3 regions of the Microbacterium aquilitoris genome follow, and region 3 is predicted to be linked to each of the others. Evidence: predicted binding sites of a transcription regulator. Region 3 holds the regulator's gene; each other region holds the start of a gene.
What was found. Region 3 encodes HrcA, which represses chaperone genes, less so after heat shock. Its sites were predicted from a motif close to TTNGCACTCGNNNNNNNCGAGTGCNAA; they were not measured.

Region 1 (6,119 bases), on a different contig from region 3:
TCGTCGATTGCGAGCTCGACGCCCTCCACCAGATCGAGTGCCGTGCGCGCGAAGCCCGACAGCGTCTCCGCGGGAACATGCGCGGGCTCTGCGGCGACGTTCGCGAGCACCAGCACGACCGACCCGTCGCCGGGGCGCTGATACGCGACGACCGACGGCGCGGGGACGTCGAAACCGATCAGACGCGTCCCGTCGAACTCCGGCGTCGTGTGCCGGACGGCGATGAGCTTCGTGAGGTCGCGGTGGATGCGGCCGGCCGAGGTGGCGGCATCCGTCCTCTGCGCATAGCGGTCACGCGGCTTCTGACCGCGGTGCGTCCAGCGCGGGTCGTCGCGACGCTCGGGGTCGTCGCGGAACGTCGGGTCGTTCAGCTGACCGACCTCGTCGCCCAGCCACAGCACGGGAAGACCCGGCACGCTCAGCGCGAACGCGTGCGCGAGGGCCACGCGGGCTTCGCCGAGCGGGTCGCTCGCCTCGACCCCGGCGAGCGACGCGGTTGTCCCCGCCACGCCGTCCGCCGTCGCCAGGCCGCGCCCGAACGAGGAGCCGTCCGTGTAGCGAGCGGTGAGCTCGGCAGCATCCGCTCGCCACACCACCGCGTCCGCGTCCCGCACCGCGGCGACGTCGAGACTGCCGTCGCGTGCCTCGAGCGCGCGCTGCAGGGGTGCCGCGTCGCCCGTAGCGAGCGCGTGCCAAAGAGGAGCGGAACCGGGAGATGCCGGGAGCACATCGACCCCCGGTGCACCGATCGCCAGCACGGGGGCGAGGACGTCCACCGTGTCGCGAGCCGGAAGGAGGAAGACCTCGACCCCGCGCCCGGCGAGGAAGAGGAGATCGTCCACGAGTCCAGCGAGATCGTCGCGCGCGGGGATGTCGACCGCGAGCGAGATGCCGGACAGGCGAAGGTGGGCAGCCAGGTCGGAGAGGCGGTCGATCGATCCGAGACCGGGGTCGCCGCGACGGAGGTCGATCGTGCCGTCCTCCCGGCGGGCGAACGGTGACTGGACGTGCAGCACGCTCACGCCGAGGTCGCGGAGCGCGGGGATCTCGTCTCGGAGCCCGGCGAGGTTGCCGGCGTACCTGTCGGCGTAGCAGGCGGCGCCGAGGGCGAACCGCGAACTCGTGCGCACGGGGTTCGCGGCGCGCTGCTCGCCGTGCACCTTGAGGTCGAGGGAACGACCGTTCGCGGCGACGACCGCCGCCGTCACGAGGTCGACGAGATCGGCAGACGATCCGCGTCGGGCCAGCGCCGCGCGCAGCCCGGGGACGTGCTGGCGGATCCGCTCGGCCGCGGCGTCGTCGATGCGGACGCGCTCCGCGACAGCGGACAGCGTCGCCGCGAGGTCATCCTCGACGGCCCCGATGGTGCTCATGCGGTGGACCTCCCGCCCCCCAGCGTAGAGGGCGGGCCCCGCCGCTCAGTCGGCGCGCGCCACCGTGCGGTCGAGGAACGCGTGGATCGTCGCGTGCAGTGCGGCGGTCGAGGCCGCGTCGATCGCTCCGGAGTGACCGCCCTCGATGGGCTCGAGGTAGTGCACCTCGGCATCCGTCTCGTCCGCCAACCGTGCCGCCATCTTGCGCGCCTGTACGGGGCCGACCCGGTCGTCGCTCGCGGCCGCGTAGATGAGGGATGCCGGGTACCGCCGCCCGGGCTCGATCAGGTGGTACGGCGAGAAGGTCTTCACGAACTCCCACTCGGCCGGGTCGTCGGGGTCGCCGTACTCCGCGATCCAACTGGCACCGGCCGACAGTCGCGTGTACCGCCTCATGTCGAGGAGGGGCACGCCGCAGACGATCGCCCCGAAGTCGTCGGGATACTGGGTCAGCATGTTGCCGACGAGCAGACCGCCGTTGCTGCGGCCGTGGCAGGCGATGCGGTCGGGGGTCGAGACGCCGCGTGCGACGAGGTCGCGCGCGACGGCGGCGAAGTCCTCGTATGCGCGGTGGCGGTTCTCGCGCAGCGCGGCCAGGTGCCACTCGGGTCCGAACTCGCCGCCGCCGCGGATGTTCGCGACGACGTACACGCGTCCCTCCTCGAGCCAGGCGGGGCCGACGATCGTCGGATACTCCGGGGTGAGCGCGTGCTCGAACCCGCCGTAGCCGTTCATGAGGACGGGGAGAGTGCCGGAGCGCTCCCGCGGACCGACCTCGAAGTACGGCACGCGCGTGCCGTCGGCCGACGTCGCCCAGTGCTGCTCCGCGACGAGTCCGGACGCGTCGAAGGTTGGGCGGCTGCGGTCGACGACGCGGGGCTCGGCGCCGGGGGCGATCACCAGGAGCGTCGGGGGAGTGAGGAAGCCGCGAGCGACCACCCACAGCTCGTCGTCCTCGTCGTCGTCGGCGGTGGCGACGCTCGCGCTGAAGAGATCGGCGTCGCCGAGGCCCAGGTCGATGTCGACTCCGGTCAGCGTCTCGGGATCGAGCGACACGAGCCGGCTCTGCACGCGGTCGAGGATCGTGAGGACCAGGCGCGTGCGGGTCCACGTCCACGTTTCGAGCACCGCCGTGTCGCTCGGGGCGAAGGCGACGCGCAGGTCCGACCCGTCGCCCTCCGTGACGGTCTCGAGTGGACCGATGAGGAGGGTGCCCGACGGATGCGTCGTGTCGCCGATGCGCCACGGGGTCGTGGTCCGCACGGTGACGAGGTCGCCGTGAACATCGACGTTCGCGTCCTGCGGCACGGCGATCAGACGCGGCTCGCCGCCGTCCCAGACCCAGGATTCGGAGTGGAAGAAGTCATGCGCGATGACCACGATCGGCGTCGCGGTGCCGCCCGTGCGGTCGACGTGCGCGAACACGCCGACGTCCGAGGCGACACCCGTCACGATGGGCGGAGCGTCCGCGAGGGACTCGCCCCGTCGCCAGGCGCGGGCGCTGATCGGATACCCCGAGTCGGTGACGCCGCCGCCGTGCAGGGCAGTGGCGACGAGCAGGGTGTCGCGGTCGACCCACGCGATCATCGTCTTCTCGGCGTCGAGGGCGAACGGGGTGTCGTCGACGAAACGACGTGCGTCGAGGTCGAACTCGCGCACGACGGTGGCGTCACCGCCGTCCGGGCTCAGCCGCACGAGTGCACGCCCGCTGCCCGCAGGTCCGTGAGCCGCGCCCGCGAACGCCCAGGCGACGCCTTCCTCGCGGCCGAGTGCGTCGACGTCAAGCAGCACCTCCCAGGTCGGTTCGCCCGCTGCGAAGGCGGCGCGGGATGTCCGTCGCCACAGGCCGCGGGGGTTCGCGGCATCCCGCCACAGGTCGTACATGAGATCGCCGTGGCGGCTCGGGACGACGAGTCGATCGGGGTCCTGAAGGATGCCGGTCAGGCGGCGCTCGAGCGCGGTGCGTGTGTTGCCCGAGAAGGCCGCCTCGGTCTCGGCGGTCCGTTCGGCTGCCCAGGCGCGGGCCTCGGGTCCGTCGATCTCCTCCAACCAGAGGAACGGGTCGGCGGGCTCGGGGGCGGTCTCGTGGGCGCTCATGTCGCCAGCCTAAGGCCGTCTCCGACGTGGGCGTTCGCCGTGCGAGAACCGTTGGCACTCGGTAGGTCAGAGTGCTAATCTGAACGCACTTGAGCCGCAGGGGCTCAACTTTAAGACCACATCACTGAAGGAGAGAATCATGGCAACCTACGACCCGTTCCGTGACATCGACCGCCTGGCGTCGACCCTCTTCGACACGCGCCGCGGCCCGCGACGGATGCCGATGGACCTGTTCCGCGACGGCGACCACTACGTCCTGAACGCCGACCTGCCGGGCATCGACCCGGGCTCGGTCGACATCGACGTGGACGGCCAGCTGCTCACCATCCGCGCCGAGCGCACCGTGGGGGCGGCCGACGGGGTGAAGTGGATCACGCGCGAGCGTGAGACCGCGAGCTTCCTGCGCCAGCTGAACCTCGGCCAGGGCATCGACACCGACGCCATCACGGCGACCTACAGCAACGGTGTGCTCACCGTCACCATCCCGGTGAGCGAGAAGGCCAAGCCACGCAAGGTCGAGGTGGTCGCCGACGGTTCGGCCCCGACCATCTCCGCCCGCGAGAGCGATCCGCAGCCGATCGACCAGTGATCACCGCGGCATCCTCGCACTGACGCGAATCGCCCCGCATCCCGTCTCGGATGCGGGGCGATTCGCATGTGTCACACGCCGCGAAGGCGCGCGGTCAGCTTCTCGAGCTGTGCGAGTTCGTCGTCGGTGAGGACCGACATCCGTTCGGCGATCGTCCGGCCGTGGACCGTCGCCAGCCGACGGAACATCGTTGCGCCCTTGTCGGTGGCGCGGAGGATCGCGCCGCGGCCGTCCTGCGGGTCGGGCTGCTTGGAGACGAGCCCGCGTGCCACCATCCGGTCGACCAGTCGCGAGACGCTGGGCTGGCTGATGAGCATGTTGGCGGTCACGTCGCGCAGGCGTGCGGTGTGCTCATCGCAGCGGGTCACCGTCAGCAGGACGTCGTACTCGGCACCGGACAGCTGATCGTCGTCGAAGTCCCGGGAGATCTCGGCCATGACCTCGTGCTGCGCGCGGAAGAGGCTCTCCCACGCGGCGATGGCGAGGCGTCGATCGGTCATGGCGTCAACTGTATCGCCGCGGGCAGACGCGCCGAGCGCCGATGGTCCCCTCGGCTTCACCGCGCCGTCACGTGCCGTTCGCACGCTCAGGAGAGCATTCTCATGAACTGTGTTGTCGCTATGTCCTGACAAACCCGCGTGTCATCGATAGTCTGCGACGACTCCCGCAACCGATGGAAGTGAGGCGCGCCCGTGAGCGTGAAGAAACAGACAAGACGAGCAGGCAGCCGGACCCGCGGCGCGATCGGGGGCCTCGGCATCCTCGTCGCGTGCACTCTGGCAGCCGTCCCCGCCTTCGCGGCGGACGGATTCACCGAGGCGCAGAAGACGGCGACCTACTCGTCGGACGCGACCGCCTCGACGGGCGATTCGAGCGCTCCCAGCGCGGACAACTGGTCGGTCCGGATGATGGATGTCTTCCAGAACCTCCGCACCGACCGCGGCCCGGGCGGCAATGCGGCCGTCATGGACTACAACGACGAGCTGACGAGCGAGATCAACCGGACGGCCTCGAAGGCGCAGGTCCAGCGGGCCATCGTCGACCAGTACCAGGACATGTCCGTCAGCATGGGCGACGCGTTCGGGAAGAAGCTCGGCGCGATCTACGCCGAGGCCATCGCCGACGGCGAACTGCCCAAGGTGACCTGGCTGCTCAACAAGGAGGGCGGCAAGCTCGGCTCGACCTCGTCGACGAACCCGCCAAAGAACTACTTCGACTACGACCGGCCGTACATCCGTCTCGACAAGACGAAGGACCTCGTCTACCGCGACAAGGAAGGCGGCGACGCGTGGGGTTCCACGAGCGGCTCCTTCCCGTCGGGCCACACGTCGCAGGCGTACTGGCAGGGCACGGCGCTCGCCGAGATGCTGCCCCAGCTCGCGCCGCAGATCCTCGCCCGCACGGTCGAGGCCGGCAACAACCGCGTCGTGATGGCTGCGCACTACCCGCTCGACGTCATCAGCGGCCGCATGATGGGCCAGAAGATCATCGCGCTCCGCCTCGCCGACCCGGCCATGCGCGCGCTCGTCGACGAAGCCGCCGACGAACTGCGCGGCGTTCTGGAGCGCGGCTGCGGCGACACCCTCGAGAACTGCATCAAGAAGGACGTCCCGTACCTGCCGACCGACAAGGCGCTCGCGTACTACGAGGAGCACCTCGGGTACGGCTTCCCCGACATCGGCCCCAAGGGTGAGAAGGTCGTGGTGCCCGCGGGAGCCGAGGAGCTGCTCGTCTCGTCCCACCCCGACCTGACGCCGGCGCAGCGTCGACAGGTGCTCGCTCTGACTGCCGAGGACTCCGGCAACCCCCTCGACGTGGGCGAGCAGGAGAGCTGGCAGCGGATGAACCTCGCGGCGGCTATGGCCGCGAAGGTCACCGTGAAGGCGGACGGCTCGGTCGTGATCGGCGACGGAAGCGTCGAGCCCACCCCGCAGCCCCAGCCGAGCCCGGGCCCGCAGCCCGAGCCCACCCCGACCCCGGAGCCGACGCCGGCTCCCACGGCTGAGCCCACTCCCGCGCCCGCACCGACCGGTTCGCCCGAGCCGACCCCCGCTCCCCAG
Region 2 (6,119 bases), 770 kb from region 3:
CGGCGAACATGTCGACGTACTCGCCGGTCGCCGCGTTGAGGCCCTGGCCCGCGGGGAGCTCGGCGACCTTGTTCGAGACGACACCCGGCTCGAGGCCGGCGTTGAGGGCGATCTGCTTCAGCGGAGCCTGGATGGCGACCTTGACGATGTTCGCACCCGTCGCCTCGTCACCGACGAGCTCGAGCTTTGCGAACGCCTTCTCGCCGGCCTGGATGAGCGCGACGCCACCACCGGGGACGATGCCCTCCTCGACGGCTGCCTTCGCGTTGCGGACGGCGTCCTCGATGCGGTGCTTGCGCTCCTTGAGCTCGACCTCGGTCGCGGCTCCGGCCTTGATGACGGCGACGCCACCGGCGAGCTTCGCGAGGCGCTCCTGAAGCTTCTCGCGGTCGTAGTCGCTGTCGGTGTTGTCGATCTCGCGGCGGATCTGGGTCACGCGACCCTCGATCTGCGCTGCGTCACCGGCACCCTCGACGATCGTGGTCTCGTCCTTGGTGATGATGACCTTGCGCGCGCGGCCGAGCAGGTCGAGGGTGGCGTTCTCGAGCTTGAGACCGACCTCCTCGGTGATGACCTGGCCACCCGTGAGGATCGCGATGTCCTGCAGCTGGGCCTTGCGGCGGTCGCCGAAGCCGGGAGCCTTGACGGCAGCCGACTTGAAGATGCCGCGGATCTTGTTGAGCACGAGCGTCGCGAGAGCCTCGCCCTCGACGTCCTCGGCGATGATCAGGAGCTCCTTGCCGTCCTGGATCACCTTGTCGACGACGGGCAGAAGGTCCTTGATGTTCGAGATCTTCTGGTTCGCGATGAGGATGTAGGGGTCCTCGAAGACGGCTTCCTGACGGTCGGCGTCGGTGACGAAGTAGGGGTTGATGTAGCCCTTGTCGAAGCGCATGCCCTCGGTGAGCTCGAGCTCGGTGCCGAAGGTGTTGGACTCCTCGACGGTGACGACGCCTTCCTTGCCCACCTTGTCGATGGCCTCGGCGATCAGGGCGCCGATCTCGGGGTCGGCAGCCGAGATGGATGCCGTCGCCGCGATCTGGTCCTTGGTCTCGATCTCCTTCGCGCCGGCGAGCAGCTCGTCGGAGAGAGCCTTGACGGCCTTCTCGATGCCCTTCTTGAGCGAGATGGGGTCGGCGCCGGCTGCGACGTTGCGCAGACCTTCACGCACAAGCGCCTGGGCGAGGACCGTAGCGGTCGTCGTACCGTCACCGGCGACGTCGTCGGTCTTCTTGGCGACCTCCTTGACGAGCTCCGCGCCGATCTTCTCGTACGGGTCGTCGAGCTCGATCTCCTTGGCGATCGACACGCCGTCGTTCGTGATCGTGGGGGCGCCCCACTTCTTCTCGAGCACGACGTTGCGGCCGCGGGGGCCGAGCGTCACCTTGACGGCGTCGGCCAGGGTGTTGAGGCCGCGCTCGAGGCCGCGGCGGGCCTCTTCGTCGAAAGCGATGATCTTTGCCATAAGTGTGTCGTCCCTCCCGGACGTGAGGTTCAGTACCGTGCCCCCAGGGACTGGGAGCGGGATCGTTCTGGCACTCAGGATGAGTGAGTGCTAAATCATTCTGGCACTCGACCATAGGGAGTGCAAGCCGCGCGGCCGCGACCCGCGCTACCGTGGTCGGCGCCGCGCCGATGCCTGCGACGGCGCCCGATGCCCGCGGGTGTCGAACGGGTCCAGCTCTACGAGAGGAGATCGTTCCGTGAACCGTGACGATGTGCGACGAGCGCTGCGGGAAGCCACTGTCGCCGCCTTCGACGAGACGATCGAGACCCTCACCGGCGAGCGGGTGTACGCGGTCGCCCTGACCACGGATGACGGCGCGATGAGCGCCGGGCTCTGCATCACCACCGTCGAGCACTACGAGTCGAAGAGGTCGCAAGCGGATGCCGCCGGCGACCTCGCCTCCCCCGGGTACGACGCCTATTTGCGGTGGGACACCGCCGAGTGGCGTGACGAACTGGCGGGCTGGGAGCACTTCTCGCCGATCTCCCGGCTGCTCGAGGACTCGTCGGACGACGCCGACGGCTGGTTCGAGGAACACATCGATGCGCTGATCGCCGCCCTCGCGCACCTGCGGGCCGAGCGCGCAGAAGCGCTTGCCGGAGTCACCCTCTTCGTCTCCGTCACCGACAGCGACGAGACGGAGGCCATCGAGAACCGCTCCGCCCGAGAGCTGAATCCGCCCGAGCTGAGCGGACGCTTCCTGAGCCGATACGAGACCTGACAGGCTTCAGGCGACGACGCGGACGGACTCGGCCTGCGGGCCCTTCTGCCCGGCGCCGACGGTGAACTCGACGGCCTGCCCCTCCTCGAGGACCCGGAAGCCCGACATGTCGATGTTGGAGTAGTGGACGAAGACGTCCTGTCCGTCACCGAGGGTGATGAAGCCGAAGCCCTTCTCGGCGTTGAACCACTTGACGGTTCCCTGGGTCATGCGAATCTCCTGAAGCTGTGGGACATCGAAATGCTAGCCACGGCTCCGCGCTCGCAGACGCCGTTCGGGACTTTGTTGACGCCCCCGAACCGAAGTGTTTACGGCGTCGAAACACGCCGCCGGGAGGGCGACGTGTGCTCCGTCATTCGCTGCCGAAGTCGAGGCCGACCACGACGACCAACTGGGGCCGGCTCGCGCCGTCCGCCGCCGTCGTCTCGGGCGGCGCGACGACCTGATACGTGTCGTCGAGCGACACCTCGGCGCCGCCGATCGCGTCCGCCAGTCCGCGGGCAGCCGCTTCGTCCGCTGGTTGCGCGTAGTAGACAGTGGTCGTCGGGAAGTCGGTGGAGCTCGCGTTGCTCACCTCGACGTCGGCGTCGGCCCAGCCCGCGGCGATGACCTGATCGCGGATCCGGGCACCCAGGCCCGTCTCGGCCGTCGCGTTCAGCACGAGGACCTGGTACGAGGTGTCGACCTTGGGAGCGACGACCTGGGAGGTGCCGCTGGGCCCGGCCGCCGGCCCGAAGGAGAGGCGTCCTGTCGAGAGCAGCGTGCCGAAGACACCCGCGGCGACGATCGCGACGGTCGCGACGGCGGACCAGAAGACGATGAGCCCGATCCGGAGCCGGGGGTTCTCGGCGCGGTGCGCGCCGACTCGCGACACGTTCGGGGAGACGTCGTCGAAACGGTCGGTGGCGGCGGGACGACCCGTCGAGGCGGAGAGGGCCGTCGGGTCGGGCTGCTCTTGCTCAGGCGGGGATGTCGGAGACGGCACCCGAGGATCCTATCGGGCGGAGGCCGGGAGGATCCTGGCGCGGCTGCGGCGCTCGCGCTCCTGGTCGGCGTGGAGACGCCGGAGGCGGTGCACCAGGACCGGATCGTGGGCCACGGCATCCGCGGACTCGAGGATGCGTCCGAGGAGCTGGTAGTACCGCGCGGGCGTCAACGAGAGCTCCGCTCGGAGCGCTTCCTCCTTGGCGCCGGAATGCCGGTGCCACCGCGCCTCGAAGTCGAGGACGGCTCGGTCGCGATCGGAGAGGGGCACTCCCCCACCGTACGACCGTCATCGGGCGACACTGCGGAACATCCGGGCGGTTCGTCCGGTTGAATAGGACGAGGGAAGGAAGAACACATGAGCTATCGCGTGGAGAAGACCGACGAGCAGTGGCGTGAGGAGCTGACGCCCGAGCAGTACGCCGTCCTGCGCCAGGCCGGCACGGAGCGCGCCTGGACCGGCGAACTCCTCGACGAGGAGCGGGCCGGGTTCTACACCTGTGCCGCGTGCGGGTCGGAGCTGTTCCAGAGCGGCACGAAGTTCGACTCGCACTGCGGGTGGCCGAGCTTCTACGAGTCCGTGCGCCCCGAGGCGGTCGAACTCATCGAGGACAACAGCCACGGCATGGTGCGCACCGAGGTCCGCTGCGCCAACTGCGGATCGCACCTGGGGCACGTGTTCCCCGACGGTTTCGGCACGCCGACCGGTGACCGCTACTGCATGAACTCGCTGTCGCTGTCGTTCACCCCGAAGGGCGACGGGGCCTGATCCGTCGCGGCGCTCAGCGCCGCACGCGCCAGAACGCTGCGACCGACACCGACGCGAGACCGATCACGACCGTGATCGCCTCGACGAGGAGACCGGGCCCGGCGGGCGCAGGCCAGAGGGCGTCGAGGACCAGCGAGGCGACGAGCTGGCCCGAGACGGCCGCCAGGCCGAACAGCAGGACACCGGTCCGCGCCACGATCGCGGCCGACATGACGATGTATGTCACACCCAGGACGCCCCCGAGGTAGAGCCACGGCTCACCCGGGGGCGTTGCGGGTGGTCCGCCTACGAGGGTAACGATGACCGCCAGTACCGTGAGGATGACGGTGCCGACGACGAAGTTGACGAGCGTCGCTGTCAGGGGCGTACCCAGGCGGGCGCGCAGCCGGCCGTTGGTGGCCTGCTGCCACGCGAGGCCGACACCCACGAAGACCGGCAGGATCACCATCCACACCGGTACCCCGGCCAGTCCGTCCCCGGCGATCAGCATGACGGCCACCGCACCGAGCGCGAGCACCCCGCCGACCAGGCGCGGTACTGTGACGGCCACGACGCCTCCCGGGCCGAAGCCGATCCGGTCGAAGACCAAGCCGCCCACCGTCTGTCCGGCCACGATGCCGACGGTGAACAGCGAGACGCCGACGATGCCGACCGCGAAGCTCTGCGTCCCGACAGTGAACGCACCGGCCGCGCCGCCCACCAGCATCCACCAGGGGATCGTGTGATCCCGGATGCCGCGGGCCAGGGCGGCGGCGCCGCGCCTGCCCGCGGGCGTCAGCACGCTGATGAGCGCGATCAGGAGCAGTCCGCTCGCGAACGAGACGACGGCGGCGGCCATCGCGTGCTCGAGGCGCACGCCGAGCTGCCCGTTGATGCGGGCCTGGACGGCGGTGAGCACACCGACCGACACCGCCCCCAGAAGGGCGGGAGAGAGGGATGCCGGGGCTGAGGGAGTCGCAGTCGTCACGCCGATCGGCTCAGCCGAACAGCGCGGCGGCTTCTTCGTAGCGGTGCGGCGGAACCGTGTGGAGGGACCCGAGGGCCTCGGCGAAGGGGACGCGCACGATCTCGGTGCCCTGCATCGCGACCATCTGACCCCATGCGCCGTCGACGATCGCGTCGGCGGCGTGCAGGCCCAGTCTGGTGGCGAGGACGCGGTCGAAGCCCGACGGCGATCCGCCGCGCTGGATGTGACCGAGGACGGTCGAGCGGGTCTCGATGCCCGTGATCCGTTCGATCTCGGGCGCGAGGATCTCGCTGATGCCGCCGAGACGCGGGCGGTTGAACGCGTCGAGGCCCTTGTCGCTGAAGGCTTCGTCCATGCCGGTGAGCTTGAAGCCCTCCGAGACGACGACCAACGGCGCGCGGCCACGGTCGTGGGCCTTCGTCACCTGCTCGGCGATGTCGTCGATCGACATGGGCTGCTCGGGGATGCAGATGACATGGGCGCCCGCCGCGATGCCCGAGTGCAGGGCGATCCAGCCGACGTGGCGCCCCATGACCTCGGCGACCATGCAGCGCTGGTGGGAGTCGCCCGTGGTCCGCAGCCGGTCCATCGCCTCGGTGGCGATGTTCACGGCGGTGTCGAAACCGAAGGAGTAGTCGGTGGCGTGCAGATCGTTGTCGATCGTCTTCGGGACGCCGAGGACGTTGATCCCGTCCTTGTGCAGGCGGTCCGCCGCGGCGAGCGTTCCCTCGCCGCCGATCGCGACGATGCCGTCGAGACGGTGCCCGTACATCGTCTTGGAGATGTTCTCGGCGCCGCCGCGCGGCCCCTCGTAGGGGTTGGTGCGGCTCGTCCCGAGGATCGTGCCGCCGACCTTCGACAGACCCTTCACCTCGTGACGGGTCAGGGGGAAGAAGTCACCGTCGACCACGCCGCGCCACCCGTCGCGGATGCCCACGAACTCGATGTCGTAGGTCGTCGTGCCCTTCAGCACGATGCCCCGGATGACGGCGTTCAGTCCGGGACAGTCGCCGCCGCTCGTGAGGATACCGATCTTCATGGGTGGTCCTTTGGGTGATATCGGGTTGGTGCTGGGGGCGACGCTGCCTCCACGACACTAGCGTCGCGGCGGCATCCCCTGCCAGCGGAGCGACCTCAGGCCGCGCCGAGGGCCTGCCGCAGGAGGTGCATC
Region 3 (6,119 bases):
GCCGAGCTCCGCGTCATCTCGCTGATCGACGAGCCGCGGCGGGTCGGGTTCTCGCTCGGCACCGTCGGCGGCTCGGTCGTCAGCGGCGAGGAGTCGTTCCTGCTCGAGTGGCGGGACGACGACGAGGTGTGGTTCACGGTCCGCGCCTTCGACAAGCCGACCGGCGTGCTCTACCGCCTGTGGCGTCCCCTCGTGAAGCGTCGTCGTCGTGCGCTGTTCCAGGGGTACCTGCAGGCGATGTCGCCCATGTACGCCACCGGTTCCTGATGGGCTCTGCTCTTCCCCTCGGCGATCCCGCACCCGCCGACGGCGCGCTGCCGCACGACGTGCCGGTGGATCCCGCCGTCGACTTCGGCGTGTACCTGCACGTGCCGTTCTGCCGGGTCCGCTGCGGGTACTGCGACTTCAATACCTACACCGCGACCGAGCTGCGCGGTGCACGCCAGGACGCGTACGCCGACGAGGTGCTCCACGAGATCGCGCTGTCCCGTGAGGTCCTCGCCGCACAGGGACCCCTGCGTCCGGCCCGCACCGTGTTCTTCGGCGGTGGCACCCCCACGCTCCTTCCGCCGGGCGACCTCGCGCGCATGCTCGACGGCATCCGGGGAACCTTCCGCCTCGCGGACGGCGCCGAGGTCACGGTCGAGGCGAACCCCGACACGCTGACCGATGAGGTCGCGCAGACCCTTGCCGCTGCCGGCGTCACACGGTTCTCGATCGGGATGCAGTCGTCCGTGCCGCACGTCCTCGCGGCACTCGACCGCACGCACGACCCCGCGAACATCGCGACGGCCGTCGCGGCGGCGCGGAAGGCCGGGCTCGCGGTCAGCCTCGATCTCATCTACGGCGCGCCGGGGGAGTCGCTCGAGGACTGGCGCACCTCGCTCGAGACGGCGATCGCGCTCGCACCTGATCACATCTCGGCGTACGCGCTCATCGTGGAGGACGGAACGAAGCTTGAGCGTCAGATCCGCCGCGGCGAGGTACCCGCCCCCGACGACGATCTGCAGGCCGACATGTACGAGCTCGCCGACGAGCTGCTCGCGGCAGCCGGCTACGGCTGGTACGAGGTCTCGAACTGGTCGACGACTCCCGCCCAGCGCTCCCGCCACAACCTGTCGTACTGGCGGGGTCAGGACTGGTGGGGCTACGGCCCCGGTGCCCACAGCCACGTCGGCGGGCTGCGCTGGTGGAACGTCAAGCACCCCGCCGCGTACGCGCAGCGCCTGGCGCTGGGGGAGTCCCCGGCGGCGGGACGGGAGCGACCGGATGCCGAGGCCCGCCGCCTCGAGGTCATCCTGCTGCGCTCGCGCATCGTGGACGGCGTCGCGGTCGACGAGGCGACCGTCGCGGGGCGGCGGAACGTGGCATCCCTCATCGCCGACGGACTCGTCGACGGCGCCTCGGCCGTGCGGGGACGCATCGTGCTGACGCGTCGCGGACGGCTGCTGGCCGACGCCGTCGTCCGCGCACTCACCGAGTGATCCGAGCGGATCGCTTCTCGCGCGGTAGAATTGGCACTCCCAGAACGAGAGTGCCAGCGGAGGAGGGGTGATGGTCTCGGAACGCGGTCTTCAGGTGTTGCGTGCGATCGTCCAGGACTACGTCGACACGCGCGAGCCGGTCGGCAGTAAAGCGATCGTCGACCGTCACCAGTTCGGCGTCTCCGCGGCGACCATCCGCAACGACATGGCGCTCCTCGAAGACGAAGAGCTGATCACCGCGCCCCACACGTCGTCGGGCCGTGTACCCACCGACAAGGGGTACCGCGTCTTCGTCGACCACCTCGCCGACGTCCGCCCCCTCACCTCTGCGCAGCGCTCCGCGATCGGCGCCTTCCTCGAGGACACCGGTGACCTCGACGACCTGCTCGTCCGGACGGTCCGCTCCCTGACGCGTCTGACCGGTCAGGTCGCGATCGTGCAGTATCCGTCCTTCGCGCGGGCGAACGTCTCGCACGTCGAGGTCGTGCACCTCGGCGGGCCGCGGATCGTCATCATCGTCGTGACCGACACCGGCCGAGTGTCGCAGCGCGTCGTGCTCTTGTCGTCCGAGCCGTCAGCCGACGAGGCCGCGCAGCTCAAGCTCGCGATGGCGTCGCTGCTCACGGGCAAGAGTGTCCGAGACGGCGCGGCGGCGATCGCGCGCATCCTCGAGGACGAGACGCCGGTCCCGCGAGAGGAGAACCGCCGCGTCGTGCTGCGCGCGATCGGCGAGGAGCTCGACGAGTTCCGCCAGGACCGCATGGTCATGGCGGGGTCCGCGACCCTCGCCCGCCGGGAATCCGACTTCCGCGGCAGCATCTACCCGCTCCTCGAGGCGATCGAGGAGCAGGTGACGCTGCTGCGGCTCATGGGGGAGATGGTCGCCGACGACCGCGGGCTGGCGACCAGCATCGGGCGCGAGAACGAGCCGTTCGGGCTGTCCGAGGCATCCATCGTCGCGGGCGACTACGACGCCGGCGGGTCCCACGCCCGCGTCGGCGTGCTGGGTCCCACACGCATGGACTACCCCACGAATCTCGCGGCGGTCCGCGCCGTCGCGCACTATCTGACGCGGTTGCTCGAAGAAGACGAGACGTCGCGCTGAACGAATCGGCCCGCGGGCCGGAGAGGTGATTGTGGCTGACCACTACGAGGTCCTGGGTGTCGCGCGCGACGCGAGCCCTGAGGAGATCAAAAAGGCTTACCGGCGTCTGGCGCGCCAGCTGCACCCGGACGTGAACCCGGGGGAGGATGCCTCCGAGCAGTTCAAGCTCGTGACGCACGCCTACGACGTGTTGAGCGACCCCGACCAGCGCCAGCGTTACGACATGGGCGGCGACGGAGGCGGCTTCGGCGGAGCCGGTGCAGGTGCCGGCTTCGGCGGTTTCAGCGACATCTTCGAAAGCTTCTTCGGCGGTGGCGGCGGAACCCGCGCAGGCCGTCCGCGGTCACGCCGCGAGCGGGGCCAGGATGCGCTCGTACGCGTCGACCTCGACCTCGGCGACGTCGTCTTCGGCGTCCACCGCGACATCGAGGTCGACACCGCGGTCCTCTGCGAGACCTGCCAGGGCTCGTGCTGCCAGCCGGGCACCCAGCCGGTCACCTGCGACATCTGCCACGGATCGGGCCAGATCCAGCGGACGGTCCGGAGCCTCCTCGGCAACGTCGTCACCTCGCAGCCCTGCACCACGTGCCAGGGCTACGGCACGACCATCCCGTACCCCTGCTCCACCTGTCAGGGCCAGGGCCGTGTGCGTGCACGTCGCACCGTGTCGATCGACATCCCGGCCGGCGTCGAGACCGGTCTTCGACTCCAGCTCCCCGGGTCCGGCGAGGTCGGTCCCGCCGGCGGCCCGAACGGCGACCTGTACCTCGAGGTCACCGTCGCCCCGCACGACGTCTTCAGCCGCGACGGCGACGACCTGCTCGCCACCCTCGAGGTCTCGATGGTCGATGCCATCCTGGGAACGAGTGTGACCATCGAATCCCTCGACGGATCCGTCGACCTCGACATCCGCTCCGGGGTCCAGGCGGGCGACGAGCTCACCATCCGCGGTCGGGGGATCACGCCTCTCCGAGGCGACCAGCGCGGCGACCTCCGGATCGGCGTGCAGGTCGTCACGCCTTCGCACCTCGACCCGAAGTCGCGGGCGCTCGTGCAGGAGCTCGCGAAGCGGATGCGTCCGGCCCCGCCTCACCTGGCGGAGTTCCACCCGGGTCTGTTCTCCAAGCTCCGCGGCAAGTTCAAGCGCTGATCGTGGCCCTCCACTTCCTGATCGAGGATGCCGGGGCCGCCGGCCCGGGCGATGTCGTCCGGCTGACGGGGGCCGAGGCGCACCACGCCGCGGCCGTCCGTCGCATCCGGGTGGGGGAGGACGTCACGGTGGGTGACGGCCGCGGCGTGTGGCTGACCGGCACGGTCTCGGCCGCCGCGCCCAAAGAGGTCTCGGTCGAGGTCTCCACCCGCGCCGAGGTTCCCGCGGCGTCGCCGCGCACCGTCCTCGTCCAGGCCCTCGCGAAGGGCGATCGCGACGAGCTCGCCGTCCAGGCGGCGACGGAGCTCGGGGTCGACGCGATCATGCCGTGGCAGGCGGCCCGCTCTGTCTCGCGGTGGGAGGGTCCGAAGGTCGCCAAGGGCGTCGCACGCTGGGAGACGATCGCCCGTGAGGCGGCGAAGCAGGCGCATCGGCCGTGGCTGGCGGAACTCCACCAGCCGGTCTCCACGCGGCAACTGGCGGCACTCGCCCAGAACGCACGGATGCTGGTGCTCGAGCCGACGGCATCCGTCGCGCTGTCGCGCATCGAGATCGACGCGGCCGACGCGAGCGACGTGATCCTCGTCGTGGGACCCGAAGGGGGCATCTCGCCCGAGGAACTCGACCTGCTGCAGTCGGCGGGTGCGACGCTCGTGCGGCTCGGCGACACCGTGCTGCGCACCTCGACGGCGGGGCCGGCGGCCCTCGCCGTCGTCAATGCGGCCCTCGGCCGCTGGTGAACCGGACCCGACCGACGCGCGAAGGCGCTGAGTAGACTGGGAGGATGAGCGAGCCATCGGTGTTCACCCGCATCCTCCGGGGTGAGATCCCCTCCGAGATCGTCGCTGAGACCGACAACGCGTTCGCGATCCGCGACATCGCCCCGCAGGCGCCCGTCCATCTCCTCGTGATCCCCAAGACCGAGGACTACCGCGACGTGGTCGAGCTCGCGGCGGGCGACCCCGCCCTCCTGGCCGAGCTGGTCGGCCTCGCGAACAGTGTCGCCGCCGAACACGCCGGCGGCGACTTCAGACTCGTGTTCAACACCGGCCCCGACGCCGGACAGACCGTGTTCCACGTCCATGCACACGTGCTGGGCGGCGGGCTCACGGAAGGGAGCCTCGGTGGCTGACAGCGCCGAACCCACCGTCGCGCACATATACGCGGACGGCGTCGCCATGGTGCAGCTGCTCGGTCCGCAGGACCGTCTGCTGCGAACCGTGGAACGCGAACACCCGGACGTGCAGGTACACGTCCGCGGCAACGAGATCACCCTGACCGGTGACGAGGGCGCCGTCGCGCGCGCCCACGAGCTCGTGGACGAGCTGATCGGCATGGCGAGATCGGGCCAGGGCCTCGACCCGAGCGACGTGACGCAGTCGAACCGCATCCTCCGCGAGAACAGCGGGATGCGTCCGTCCGAGGTGCTCGGCGAAGCGATCCTCTCGTCTCGCGGCAAGGTCATCCGACCCAAGACGCGCGGCCAGAAGGAGTACGTCGACGCGATCGAGGAGAACACGATCGTCTTCGGCATCGGCCCCGCCGGCACCGGAAAGACCTACCTCGCGATGGCGAAGGCCGTCCAGGCGCTGCAGCGCAAGGAGGTCAGCCGCATCATCCTGACCCGTCCCGCCGTCGAGGCGGGGGAGCGGCTCGGGTTCCTCCCCGGCACGCTGACCGACAAGATCGACCCCTACCTCCGCCCGTTGTACGACGCCCTGAACGAGATGATGGACCCCGAGCTCGTTCCCAAGCTCATGGCGTCGGGCACGATCGAGGTCGCCCCTCTCGCGTACATGCGCGGGCGCACGCTCAACGACTCGTTCGTCGTCCTCGACGAGGCCCAGAACACGACGCCCGAGCAGATGAAGATGTTCCTCACGCGCCTCGGGTTCGGCACGCGCATGGTCGTCACCGGCGACATCACCCAGGTCGACCTGCCGCAGGGCGCCTCGGGGCTGCGACTCGTCACCCGCGTCCTCAAGGACATCGATGACATCCACTTCTCGCGTCTGACGAGCGACGACGTCGTGCGCCACACGCTCGTCGGTCGGATCGTCGACGCCTACACCGCGTACGACGAGGAGAAGCTCGTGGCGCGACGCGAGCGCGACGAGGCGAGCGAACTCGCGAACCGCGCCGAGCGCCGGACGGGGCTCCGCCCTGCCGGCCCCCGAGACCGACAGCCCAAGCGAGGACGTTCATGACCATCGAGATCACCAACGAGTCCGGCGTCGAGGTCGATGAGACCGTGCTGCTGCGCCTCACCGAGAACAACTTCGCCGAGCTGCACGTCAGCCCCGACGCCGACCTGGCGATCCTCCTCGTCGACGAGGGGGCGATGGAGGCGCTGCACGTCCAGTGGATGGACGAGCCCGGC

Region 1: Q9S78_RS04440 (Hsp20/alpha crystallin family protein) is a predicted target of HrcA. The motif match lies at 3,522-3,548, and genes of this name have one in related genera.
Region 2: groL (chaperonin GroEL) is a predicted target of HrcA. The motif match lies at 1,533-1,559, and genes of this name have one in related genera.

What each region holds. Positions count from the first base shown of each region.
Region 1 is NZ_JAUZVT010000001.1:917,643-923,761, forward strand. Features, by position in the region: gene Q9S78_RS04430 (alpha-amylase family glycosyl hydrolase) at 1-1,373, opposite strand, end outside; gene Q9S78_RS04435 (prolyl oligopeptidase family serine peptidase) at 1,419-3,470, opposite strand; gene Q9S78_RS04440 (Hsp20/alpha crystallin family protein) at 3,610-4,059, shown strand; gene Q9S78_RS04445 (MarR family winged helix-turn-helix transcriptional regulator) at 4,131-4,559, opposite strand; gene Q9S78_RS04450 (acid phosphatase) at 4,752-6,119, shown strand, end outside.
Region 2 is NZ_JAUZVT010000002.1:357,262-363,380, reverse strand. Features, by position in the region: gene groL (chaperonin GroEL) at 1-1,465, opposite strand, end outside; gene Q9S78_RS08520 (DUF4303 domain-containing protein) at 1,704-2,228, shown strand; gene Q9S78_RS08515 (cold-shock protein) at 2,235-2,438, opposite strand; gene Q9S78_RS08510 (LytR C-terminal domain-containing protein) at 2,581-3,213, opposite strand; gene Q9S78_RS08505 (DUF3263 domain-containing protein) at 3,223-3,483, opposite strand; gene msrB (peptide-methionine (R)-S-oxide reductase MsrB) at 3,571-3,981, shown strand; gene Q9S78_RS08495 (DMT family transporter) at 3,995-4,948, opposite strand; gene Q9S78_RS08490 (6-phosphofructokinase) at 4,959-5,987, opposite strand; gene Q9S78_RS08485 (DEAD/DEAH box helicase) at 6,083-6,119, opposite strand, start outside.
Region 3 is NZ_JAUZVT010000002.1:1,129,020-1,135,138, reverse strand. Features, by position in the region: gene Q9S78_RS12400 (DUF1990 domain-containing protein) at 1-267, shown strand, start outside; gene hemW (radical SAM family heme chaperone HemW) at 267-1,484, shown strand; gene hrcA (heat-inducible transcriptional repressor HrcA) at 1,555-2,589, shown strand; gene dnaJ (molecular chaperone DnaJ) at 2,621-3,739, shown strand; gene Q9S78_RS12380 (16S rRNA (uracil(1498)-N(3))-methyltransferase) at 3,742-4,479, shown strand; gene Q9S78_RS12375 (histidine triad nucleotide-binding protein) at 4,524-4,871, shown strand; gene Q9S78_RS12370 (PhoH family protein) at 4,822-5,946, shown strand; gene ybeY (rRNA maturation RNase YbeY) at 5,943-6,119, shown strand, end outside.